Regions from separate parts of the Hylemonella sp. P2_B10 genome, predicted to be linked through region 1. Evidence: riboswitches for the same ligand, from Rfam matches in the RefSeq annotation. Region 1 holds a riboswitch; the other holds the start of a gene.
The links. Region 1 has a riboswitch for S-adenosylhomocysteine ahead of ahcY (adenosylhomocysteinase). Riboswitches for the same ligand answer to the same signal wherever they lie in the genome.
Positions count from the first base shown of each region.

Region 2: it holds a riboswitch for S-adenosylhomocysteine, as region 1 does, so the genes downstream of both, metH (methionine synthase) here and ahcY (adenosylhomocysteinase) in region 1, are expected to answer to the same signal.

Region 1 covers NZ_JBFUDE010000004.1:612,553-618,471, forward strand. Annotated here, with positions in the region: gene metF (methylenetetrahydrofolate reductase [NAD(P)H]) at 1-113, opposite strand, end outside; gene AC1DX2_RS20650 (TlyA family RNA methyltransferase) at 135-929, opposite strand; gene ahcY (adenosylhomocysteinase) at 1,012-2,445, opposite strand; S-adenosyl-L-homocysteine riboswitch at 2,522-2,608, opposite strand; gene AC1DX2_RS20660 (peptide chain release factor 3) at 2,859-4,490, shown strand; gene AC1DX2_RS20665 (hypothetical protein) at 4,625-5,239, shown strand; gene AC1DX2_RS20670 (hypothetical protein) at 5,280-5,919, opposite strand, start outside.
Region 2 covers NZ_JBFUDE010000005.1:113,709-119,627, forward strand. Annotated here, with positions in the region: gene AC1DX2_RS21685 (rhodanese-like domain-containing protein) at 1-250, shown strand, start outside; gene AC1DX2_RS21690 (DUF3108 domain-containing protein) at 257-1,033, opposite strand; gene metH (methionine synthase) at 1,101-3,863, opposite strand; S-adenosyl-L-homocysteine riboswitch at 3,887-3,959, opposite strand; gene AC1DX2_RS21700 (homocysteine S-methyltransferase family protein) at 4,310-5,356, opposite strand; gene recQ (DNA helicase RecQ) at 5,439-5,919, shown strand, end outside.

The sequences.
Region 1 (5,919 bases):
CAAAAGTCCGGCTTCAGCACATACAGCTGCTGGCGCACCTTGGCCAGCTTGCCCACGCCCTCAGGCGTCTTTGGCGGAAAAAACTCAAAGCTCAAAGGCAGGGAGGAACTCATATCAACTCCAGCGCTTTCTATTCAGTGTCTTTTGACTGCATGGATGAAGAACTCGCGGTTGCCATCGCCACCCTCAATGGGTGAGTCGAACCAGTCCAACACCGTCAGCCCCAAATCGGCGCAGGCATCGCGCAGCCGTTGCTCCACCAGCGGGTACATGGCGACATCCTTGACGATGCCGCCCTTGCCCACCTGGCCGGGCTGCAGTTCGAACTGCGGCTTGACCAATGTCAGCAGATGACCGCCGATCTTCAAAAAGGGCACCACCGCCGGCAACACCAGCGTCTGCGAGATGAAGGACAAGTCGCCCACGACCAGATCGAACTCAGGGGACCAATCGACGTCCGCGTCGCCTTCAGCACCCTCAAAGTGTGCGTAAGCGGGCATCAGGTCATCGACCGTCAGGTTGCGGGCGTTGACGGCTTCCACCGCCACCACCCGCACGTCCTCACGCAATTGCGGGTGCAGTTGCGCGCTGCCCACGTCCACACCCACCACCAGGGCCGCGCCCTGTTGCAGCAAGCAGTCAGTGAAGCCGCCGGTGGACTGGCCCAGGTCCAGACACCGCCAGCCCTGCACATGCAGGCCAGCAGCCTTCAGCGCAGCTTCCAGTTTCAGCCCGCCGCGCGACACGTAACGCGCCTCGGCATCGTCCAGCAGTTGGATGTCGGCGTCGTCCGGCACCTCGTCGCCATTCTTGGCAACCTTCTTCCAGACGTCGCCGTTGCGCCACTGCACCCCACCCGCGATCAGGCGCTGGGCCTGGGAGCGGGTGCTGGCCAGTTGGCGCGCCACCAGCAGTTGGTCGATCCGCATCAGTCGCCGCCGGGCCGCCCCAAGGCGACTGCGGCCCCCTTTGGGGGCAGCGAGTACACGCAAGTGACGAGCGTGGGGGCCATCAATAGCGGTAGGTATCAGCCTTGTACGGGCCTTGTTTGGGCACGCCGATGTACTCGGCCTGCTCGTCGCTCAGTTCGGTCAGCATGGCGCCGACCTTCTTCAGGTGCAAGCGGGCCACTTTTTCATCCAGATGCTTGGGCAGCACATAGACCTTGCCCACGTCATAGGCGTCGCTGTGGCAGAACAACTCGATCTGCGCGATGGTCTGGTTGGCGAAGCTGGACGACATCACGAAACTGGGGTGACCGGTGCCGCAGCCCAGGTTCACCAGCCGGCCCTTGGCCAGCAGGATGATGCGCTTGCCGTCCGGGAAGATGATGTGGTCGACCTGCGGCTTGATTTCTTCCCACTCGTACTTTTCAACCGAGGCAATGTCGATCTCGTTGTCGAAGTGGCCGATGTTGCAGACGATGGCCTGGTTCTTCATCTTGACCATGTGGTCGTGCGTGATGACCGACTTGTTGCCGGTGCAGGTGACGAAGATGTCGGCCTTGTCGGCGGCGTAGTCCATGGTGACGACCTTGTAGCCTTCCATCGCGGCTTGCAGCGCGTTGATGGGGTCGATCTCGGTCACCCACACCTGGGCGCTCAGGGCGCGCAGGGCCTGGGCCGAGCCCTTGCCCACGTCGCCGTAGCCGGCCACCAGGGCCACCTTGCCGGCGATCATCACGTCGGTGGCGCGCTTGATGCCGTCCACCAGCGACTCGCGGCAACCGTACAGGTTGTCGAACTTGCTCTTGGTCACGCTGTCGTTGACGTTGATGGCGCGGAACAGCAGCGTGCCCTTGACGCTCATTTCGTTCAGGCGGTGCACGCCGGTGGTGGTTTCTTCCGTCACGCCGATGATCTGGGCGCTCTTGCGGCTGTACCAGGTCGGGTCCACCGCCAGCTTGGCCTTGATGGAGGCGTACAGGCAGGTTTCTTCCTCGCTGGTGGGGTTGTTCAGCAACGAGGCGTCTTTTTCAGCCCGCTTGCCCAGGTGCATCAGCAGCGTGGCGTCGCCACCATCGTCCAGGATCATGTTCGGGCCTTCGCCTTCAGAGCCCTTGGGGCCAAAGTCGAAAATGCGGTGCGTGTAGTCCCAGTAGTCGGTCAGGTTCTCGCCCTTGTAGGCGAACACCGGCGTGCCGGTGGCCACCAGCGCGGCGGCGGCGTGGTCCTGCGTGGAGAAGATGTTGCACGAGGCCCAGCGCACTTGCGCGCCCAGTGCCTGCAAGGTTTCCACCAGCACGGCCGTTTGAATGGTCATGTGCAGCGAACCGGTGATGCGCGCACCCTTCAGCGGTTGCTTGGGGGCGAATTCTTCGCGGATGGCCATCAGGCCGGGCATTTCGGTTTCGGCAATGCGCAATTCCTTGCGGCCCCAGGCGGCCAGCGACAGGTCGGCAATGACGTAATCTTGTTCAGTGGTGGATTTGAGAACAGCACTCATGGAAGGCTCCAAAACAAAGTTGAGGGCCACTGAACTCGCGTACGGGAGCTTGAGGGAGCCTCACCACACGCGATTCAGTGGGTGAGCGCAGTTAGAAACAAAGGTTGTTTCCGAGCCTCGCCCCCGGCGTCCATGCCTGGGGGTTGCAGCGCTCCTCGGAGAGCTGCAATTATAGCGAGGCCGGCCACGCCCGGTGTGCATTCTTTGGCAAAGGTCTGGAAAGTCGTTTAAAATCAAGGGGATGCGCACGTCACCCCCCTGACTTTCCGGCAAAGCCATTGCCCGCCACTGCGGCTGGGCAGGCACGCCTTGCCTGCGCTCCCCCGGGAAACCCATTCCCTGGCTGGTTCGCAGCGCCCGCCCCACCCCGGCCCCGAGACCCTGGGCCACCGCGACACGAACAGGACCTGATCTTGAGCTTTGAAACCGAAACCCGGCGCCGCCGGACCTTTGCCATCATCTCCCACCCCGACGCGGGTAAAACGACGCTGACGGAAAAGCTGTTGCTGTTCTCCGGTGCCATCCAGATCGCCGGCAGTGTCAAGGCGCGCAAGGCCACCCGCCACGCCACCAGCGACTGGATGGAAATCGAGAAGCAGCGCGGCATCTCGGTGGCCAGCTCGGTGATGCAGATGTTGTACCGCGAGCACGTGATCAACCTGCTGGACACGCCCGGCCACAAGGACTTCTCGGAAGACACCTACCGCGTGCTGACCGCTGTGGATTCCGCGCTGATGGTGATCGACGCCGCCAACGGCGTGGAAGCGCAGACGCGCCGGCTGATCGAGGTTTGCCGCCAGCGCGACACGCCCATCATCACCTTCGTCAACAAGATGGACCGCGAGGTGCGCGACCCCATCGTGCTGCTGGACGAGATCGAGGCCGAGCTGGGCATGCCCTGCGTGCCCATGACCTGGCCGGTGGGCCAGGGCAAGGGTTTCGGCGGCATCGTCAACCTGCGCACGCGGGAGATGAAGGTGTTTGAATCCGGCTCCGACCGCCGCCCGCAGGACTTCGACACCATCCCCATGACCGAACTGGCCACATTGCGCGCGCGCTTCGGCCAGGATTTCGAACTGGCTGAGCAGAACATCGAGCTGGTGGCCGGCGCCGCCCCGGCGTTCGACCGCGAGGCCTTCCTGGCCGGCAAGCAGACGCCGGTGTTCTTTGGCTCCGGTGTCAACAACTTCGGTGTGATGGAGGTGCTGGACGCGCTGGTGGACCTGGCGCCCTCGCCGCGCCCGCGCACCAGCTCGCTGCTGGTCAACAAGCAGCCGGTGGTGAAAGAGATCAAACCGGAAGACGAAGCCTTCTCCGGCGTGGTGTTCAAGGTGCAGGCCAACATGGACCCGTCGCACCGCGACCGCATTGCCTTCGTGCGCATGTGCTCGGGCAAGTACACGCCGGGCATGAAGCTGAAGGTGCAGCGCACCGCCAAAGAACTGCGCCCGACCTCGGTGGTGACTTTCATGAGCCAGCGCCGCGAGGCGGTGGAAGAGGCCTATGCCGGCGACATCGTGGGCTTCACCACGCACGGCGGCGTGCAGCTGGGCGACACCGTCACCGACGGTTCGCTGGCGCTGCAGTACACCGGCCTGCCGTTCTTCGCGCCCGAGTTGTTCATGACCGTGGTGCTGCGCAACCCGCTGCGCACCAAACAGCTGCAGCAAGGCCTGGCCCAGCTGGGTGAGGAAGGCGCCATCCAGGTGTTCCGCCCCGAGATGGGCGGCAACATGCTGCTGGGCGCGGTGGGCCAGCTGCAGTTTGAAGTGGTTCAACACCGGCTGAAGGGCGAGTACGACGCCGACATCAAGCTGGAATCCAGCCAGTACACCGGCGCACGCTGGATCACCGCCGACACCCCCGCCGAGCTGAAGGCGTTTTGCGACGCCTACCCGGCGCGCATGGCGCGCGACGCCGCGGACACGCTGGCCTACCTGTGCACCTCACCCTACGACGTGCGGCTGGCGCAGGAGCGCTTTCCCAAGATCCATTTCCACCCGCTGCGCGAGCACGCCGGGCTGGCGCTGCAGTCGGCCGGTTGAACCAGTACCGCGGGGACAGCCAGCGCAACGGGCAGCGCGCGAAGCCTGCGTAACGAACTGTAAAGCCGGCGGTGTATGCCACGTGCGTGCCGCGCATCACTCCTACAATTTGGCCAATGCGCGCGGGCCGGGCCTTGAGCTCTTTGTGGGTGCTGATACGAGCCGGCTCGCCAGTCCTGGCCGTGGCCTGGCTGGCCGGCTGCGCCGCCGTGGCCATCGCGCCAGCGGTTCCTATCGCCAACGGCGCGCGCGAGGACAAGATCAACATCTCGCTGGACGAAGCCACGCTGACGCCTGCCGTGCGCAACACCTTGTTGCGCGCCAAGCGGGTGGGCCTGGTGGTCAGCGAGCCCTGGGCCATCAAGCTGGCCGACCTTCTGGAGGCGCGCGGCGGCTACTCGCTAGCCATCGAACGCCCCAAGGCGAAGGTCAGCGAGATGACGGCCACCGAAAGGCGCGAGACGCTGCACGGCATGTGCGGCGCAGGCAGGCGGACAGACATCGCCGTACTGGGGCGGATAACCCGGGTGCAGACCGGCAACGCCTCGATGGCCACGCTGACCGGGCGCACCAGCATCAAGAACAGTTGGAGCCTGGACATTCTGTCCTGCCGCAGCCACACCACACAGACGGTGGGCGGAGGCTTTGACTTGGACGTGTCCACCGCCAACGCCAAATCACCGGCGGAGTTGGATGAGAAGATGGGTGTGGCGCTGGCGGACAAGGTGCTGATGGCACTGGGCAAGTAGCACGCCTGCCTTGGCGCCTCTCGCACCGCCTCGTGACGTGCTAGGGGCTGCTGGCAGCCAAAATGAGTCGACGCAACTCGTAGCGGCGCCGGTTCACAAAGCGCTTGAGGGCATTGGAGTTGTAGATGTCCACGAAACGAAATCCGGCACACTTCAGGCGGTGCGTCAGGTGGGCCTCCAGCAGGATCATCTTGGCCTTGTCGCGCAGGAAGGCGAAATTCTCTTCGGTATAGGGCGTCCGCCTGCTGTGCGGCCAGCGGCCCACTCCTGCTGGCTGTGACGCGCCCAGCCATTGGTTGAAAAAAGCGTTGAATTGGCGGGCCTTAGGGTGCACGAACAAAGACGGGCCGAAACGCTGCGCCAGGTAGGCGCTGAAATCCACGTCACCCAGCACACCGCCCACCGCCTGCAGGTGCTGAAAGCGGATGGCGACGAAATACGTGGCCAGTTGCTCGCCGACACGCCGGCCGAACACCCGCAGGCCGCTGAGGTCATTGATGATGGGCCCAAGTGCGACCTTCGACCCGAAGTCCACGTTGCCCAGCCGAAGCACGCCGTTGTCCATGGCCAGGCGCAGCAGCCGGTCGCTGCGGAAGATGGTGTCGTTGGTCAGCACCACCACGTCATCGGCACGTGGCTCCAGGTGCGCCTGGTAGTGCGCCAGGCCCTCCTCCCAGGCG
Region 2 (5,919 bases), on a different contig from region 1:
GCGGCATATTCCCGGCGCCATCAACATCCCGCACGGCAAGCTGGTGGCCACCACGCTGGCGCACTACCCGCAGGACACGCTGTTCGTGGTGTACTGCGCCGGCCCGCACTGCAATGGCGCCAACCGGGGCGCGCTGCGCTTGGCGCGGCTGGGTTACCCGGTGAAGGAATTGATTGGCGGCATGACCGGCTGGGCCGACGAAGGGTTTGCGTTTGAGGGCCAGGAAGCGGCCGAGCTGCAAGCCGCCTGAGCGACCTCAGTCGACCAGCGTCTTCACCATGGTGCGGCCATCGGGCATCAGGCTCTCCTGCCGCAGCATCAACTGCGTGCCCTTTGCAAACCAGAAGCGCGACACCGTGCCGGGCCGGTTGTAGTCGCAGGTGATCACCCACGCGTCCACCGGGCCGCCGGGGCCGGCAATCGCCTGGCTGCCGGCCACCTTGAAGGTGTAGCGCGCGGGCGCGCCACCGCCGCCATGGTAGAAGTTGATCTGCGCCTCGTAGCCTTCAGCCAGCGGCAACGTCTGCAACATCTCCATGTCGGTCTCGAAGTTGAAGGTCGGCTCGGGCGTGGCAATGACCAGATCCTTGTGCGCGTTGTCGGCCAGGCCGCTCAATCCGCTGACCTTGTCCGGCGCAAAGGCAAAGCCCTCCACCAGGCGCTTGCCGTCGCGGTCGGTGATGCGCGTGTGCGTGACCGGGCGGAAGGTGTTCAGCTCGAATTCCGAATCCAGCCACTTGGTGGACGCTGCGGCGCCCACCGCGTCCCAACGCTGCTTGATGCGAAAGCGTCCCGTGGCAACGTCAAAACGAACCTCGCGCGTCCAGATATCAATCGGCGTGTTGCTGCCATCGTCCTTGCCGCGCACGAAGCGCAGGTAATGGTGCGTACCCTCTTTCAGCAGCGCAAAGCGGGGCAGCGGCTTGCCGATGTCCACCACCTCGGCGGTGGCTGGGGACAAGCCGCCGAGCAACGCAGCGGAAACAACGGCCAGCGGCAGCAGGCGGCGAAAAACAAGCAAAGCAAGGCGCATGTGACAGGGTGAGTGCGTCAATAAAGCGCGCACTGTACACCGTCCCCCGCTGGGGCGCCAGCAACCCTCACAGGTTGGGCGCCAGCAGCCGCTCCAGGTCCTGCTTGGCCACGCCCTTGCGCGCGGCCAGGTCCTGCACCTGGTCGTCGCCGACCCGGCCAACGTTGAAGTAGGTGCTGTCGGGGTGCGCCAGGTAGAAGCCGCTGACGCTGGCCGCCGGCAGCATGGCCAGGCTTTCGGTAAGGCTCATGCCAATCTCTTCGCAATGCAGCAGCGCGAACATGTCGCGCTTGACGCTGTGGTCCGGGCAGGCCGGGTATCCGGGCGCAGGGCGTATGCCCTGGTACTTCTCGGCGATCAGCTCATCGGTGCCCAGCGTTTCCTGCGGCGCATAGCCCCACAGGTCGGTGCGCACGCGCTGGTGCAGGCACTCGGCAAAGGCCTCGGCCAGGCGGTCGGCGATGGCTTTGAGCATGATGGACGAGTAATCGTCGTTGTCGTCGTTGAAGTACTTTTCCTTCACCTCGGCGCCGATACCGGTGGTGACGGCGAACACGCCCACGTGGTCGGGCAAGGGGCTGGCACCCTTCACACCGGGCTTGGGTGCGACAAAGTCGGCCAGGCAGCGGCTGGGGCGCATCACGCCGTCAATCACCTGCTTCTCGGTCTGCTGGCGCAGGCCATACCAGGTCATGGCCACCTCGCTGCGCGTCTCATCCGTGTACAACTCGATGTCGTCGTCGTTCACGGTGTTGGCCGGGTACAGGCCCACCACGCCGTTGGCGGTCAGCCAGCGGCCTTCGATCAGGCGCTTCAGCATGCGCTGGGCATCGGCATACACGCGCACCGCCTCCGTGCCCACCACCTCGTCTTTCAGGATGGCGGGGAAGGGGCCGGCCAGGTCCCAGGTCTGGAAGAACGGGCCCCAGTCGATGAACTTGGCCAGTTCCGTCAAATCGAAGTTCTTGAACACGCGCCGGCCGATGAACTTGGGCTGGGCGGGAATGAAGCTGGCCCAATCCACCGGCGTCTTGTTGGCGCGTGCCTTGGCCAGCGGCCACAGCGGCACCTGCTTCTTGTTGGCATGCTGGTGGCGCACGCGCTCGTAGTCGGCGTTCAGCTCGTCAATGTATTTGGCGGCCTGCTCCGACAGCAGGCTTTGCGCCACGCTGACACTGCGCGAGGCGTCCGGCACGTAGACCACCGGGCCTTCATAGTGCGGCGCGATCTTCACCGCCGTGTGCACGCGCGAGGTGGTGGCGCCACCGATCAGCAGCGGGATCTTCTTGATGCGGAAGTGCTCATCCTTCTGCATCTCGCCGGCCACGTATTGCATTTCTTCCAGGCTGGGCGTGATCAGGCCCGACAGGCCCACGATGTCGGCGCCCTCCACCTTGGCACGCGCCAGGATCTCATGGCAGGGCACCATCACGCCCATGTTGACGACTTCGAAGTTGTTGCACTGCAAGACCACCGTGACGATGTTCTTGCCGATGTCGTGCACGTCACCCTTGACGGTGGCGATGATGATCTTGCCCTTGGCGCGCACGTCTTCACCGGCGGCCTCCTGCTGGCGCTTTTCTTCCTCGATGTAGGGGATCAAATGCGCCACCGCCTGCTTCATCACGCGTGCGCTCTTCACCACCTGCGGCAGGAACATCTTGCCCTGGCCGAACAGGTCGCCGACGATGTTCATGCCATCCATCAGCGGGCCTTCGATCACGTGCAATGGCCGGCCGCCCTTGGCCAATATGCCCTGGTAAGCCTCTTCGGTGTCCTCGGTGATGAAGTCGGTGATGCCATGCACCAGCGCGTGCGACAAGCGTTGGCCGACAGTTGCCGGTGCGTCGGCCGTGCCGCGCCACTCCAGCCGTTTGCTGTCATCCTTGGCTGCGCCCTTGGCCGACTCGGCAATCTCCACCAGCCGCTCGCCCGAATCCGCCCGACGGTTCAGCACCACGTCTTCCACGCGCTCGCGCAATTCCGGCTCCAGGTCGTCGTACACGCCCACCATGCCGGCGTTGACGATGCCCATGTCCATGCCGGCCTGTATCGCGTGGTACAGGAACACGGTGTGGATGGCCTCGCGCACCGGGTCGTTGCCGCGGAACGAGAAGCTGACGTTGCTGACACCACCCGACACCTTGGCGCCGGGCAGGTTGGATTTGATCCAGCGGGTGGCGTTGATGAAGTCCACCGCGTAGTTGTTGTGCTCGTCGATGCCGGTGGCAATGGCGAAGATGTTGGGGTCGAAGATGATGTCTTCGGCCGGAAAGTCCACCTCGTCCACCAGGATGCGGTAGGCGCGCTCGCAGATTTCGATCTTGCGCTCATAGGTGTCGGCCTGGCCCTTTTCGTCAAAGGCCATCACCACGGCGGCGGCGCCGTAGCGGCGCAGCAGCGTGGCCTGCTGCTTGAAGGCCTCCACGCCCTCCTTCATGCTGATGGAGTTGACGATGGCCTTGCCCTGCACGCAGCGCAGGCCAGCCTCGATCACGCTCCACTTGCTGGAGTCGATCATGATGGGCACGCGGGCGATGTCGGGCTCGCTGGCAATCAGGTTCAAAAAGCGCACCATCGCGGCCTGGCTGTCCAGCATGGCCTCGTCCATGTTGACGTCGATGATCTGGGCGCCGTTTTCCACCTGCTGGCGCGCCACCGCCAGCGCCTCCTCGAACTGGCCGTTCAGGATCATGCGGGCAAAGGCCTTGGACCCGGTGACGTTGGTGCGCTCACCGACGTTGACGAACAGCGAAGACGCGTCGATGCGCACCGGCTCGAGGCCGGACAGCAGCATGGGGGCAACAGAAGATGGGATTGATTCGGACATGCGGCTCACCTGCAAAACAATTGTTCAGGTGAGCGCCGTTGCGATATCCAAGCCTGACGCCGGTGAGATGCCGGCGCTGCAACGCTCCTTGGATGGCGTGATTTTACGCCTTCGGAGGCCTGTTCACCATGGATTCAATGCATCACCGCTACGGTTGGGGGGATCACGCCGCCACGGCACTCCGCTCCGCGGCTGTCCCCCCGGCCCTGCGGGCCTCCTCCTTGATGCCGCCGCGCAGAGTGCCATGACGACCTGATCTTGCCGACGTGGTTGGCGTGCCGGTGTTCGGAAATTCAAGCGTTGCGCGTGCCAATTGACCCGATGTCGCAGGGGCGCGTGGCGGAGCGGAATCAAGGAGGAGGGCCGCAGGCCCGGGGGACATCCGCGTAGCCACGCGCACCAGCGGCGTCGGCAGCCAGCGAAACAGCCCCGCTAAGCCGCCGAATTTAGGCCGCTTCCTTGTAGAAAAAACCGTTCTGCCGCTGACGCGTCGGCAGGGGCGCCACCGCCGCGCAAATCGCGCCAATGTGGTCCGGCGTGGTGCCGCAGCAGCCGCCGACGATGTTGACCAGCCCCTCGGCGGCGAATTCGCGCACCAGGCGGGCCGTCACATCAGGCGTTTCGTCAAAGCCGGTGTCCGACATCGGGTTGGGCAGGCCGGCGTTGGGGTAGCAGCTGATGAAGGTGTCAGGCGCCACGCGATTCAGCTCCTGGATGTAGGGGCGCATCAGCGCCGCACCCAGCGCGCAGTTCAGGCCTATGGCCAGCGGCTGCGCATGGCGCACGCTGTACCAGAAGGCGGTGACCGTCTGGCCGCTCAGGATGCGACCCGAGGCATCCGTCACCGTGCCGCTGATGATCAGGGGCAGTCGCTGGCCCGAATCAGCAAAATATTCGTCGACGGCGAACAGCGCCGCCTTGGCGTTCAGCGTGTCGAAAATGGTTTCCACCAGGATCAGGTCGGCGCCACCCTCCACCAGCCCCTTGGTCTGCTCGTAGTAGGAGGCGCGCAGCTCTTCAAAGCTGACGTTGCGCGCGCCGGGGTCATTGACGTCCGGGCTGATGCTGGCGGTCTTGGGCGTGGGGCCCAGGGCGCCGGCCACGAAGCGCGGCTTGTCCGGCGTCGAGTATTTGTCGCAGGCGGCGCGCGCCAGCTTGGCCGAGGCCAGGTTCATCTCGTAGGCCAGGTCGGCCATGTCGTAGTCGGCCTGGGCAACGCGGGTGGCGCCAAAGGTGTTGGTCTCGATCAGGTCGGCACCGCTGGCCAGGTACTTTTCGTGAATGTCGGTGATGACGTCCGGGCGCGTCAGGCTGAGCAGCTCGTTGTTGCCCTTGACGTCCTTGTGGAAGTCCTTGAAGCGCTCACCCCGGTACTGCGCTTCGTTCAGTTTGAAGCGCTGGATCATCGTGCCCATGGCGCCGTCCAGAACGGCAATGCGGCTGGCGAGGATGCCAGGCAAGGCCTGGCCACGGGTGTAGGTGATGGGCTTCATAACCAATATTGTAGAAAGAAGCGTCACTTTAAGCTCGAATTCCTGGAAAATCCCCCCGACAATAGGGGCTGGAGTTTTATACATGTCGACGCCCCATTCCATCCTGCACGAAGTTTTCGGCTACGAGCAATTCCGTGGCCGACAGGAAGCCATCGTCGACCACGTGGTGGCCGGCGGCGACGCGCTGGTGCTGATGCCCACCGGCGGCGGCAAGTCGCTGTGCTACCAGATACCGGCCATTGCCCGCCAGCGCCAGGGGCTGGGCCTGGCCATCGTGGTGTCGCCGCTGATCGCGCTGATGCACGACCAGGTGGGTGCCTTGCAGGAGGTGGGCGTCAGCGCCACCTTCTTGAATTCCACACTGTCGATGGACGAGGCCAGCGAGGTGGAACGCCAGATGATGCGCGGCGAGCTGACACTGCTCTATGCCGCGCCCGAGCGCGTGACCACACCGCGCTTCCTGGCCCAGCTGGATGCGTTGCATGCGCGCGGGGCCTTGAGCCTGTTTGCCATCGACGAAGCGCATTGTGTCAGCCAGTGGGGCCATGACTTCCGGCCGGAGT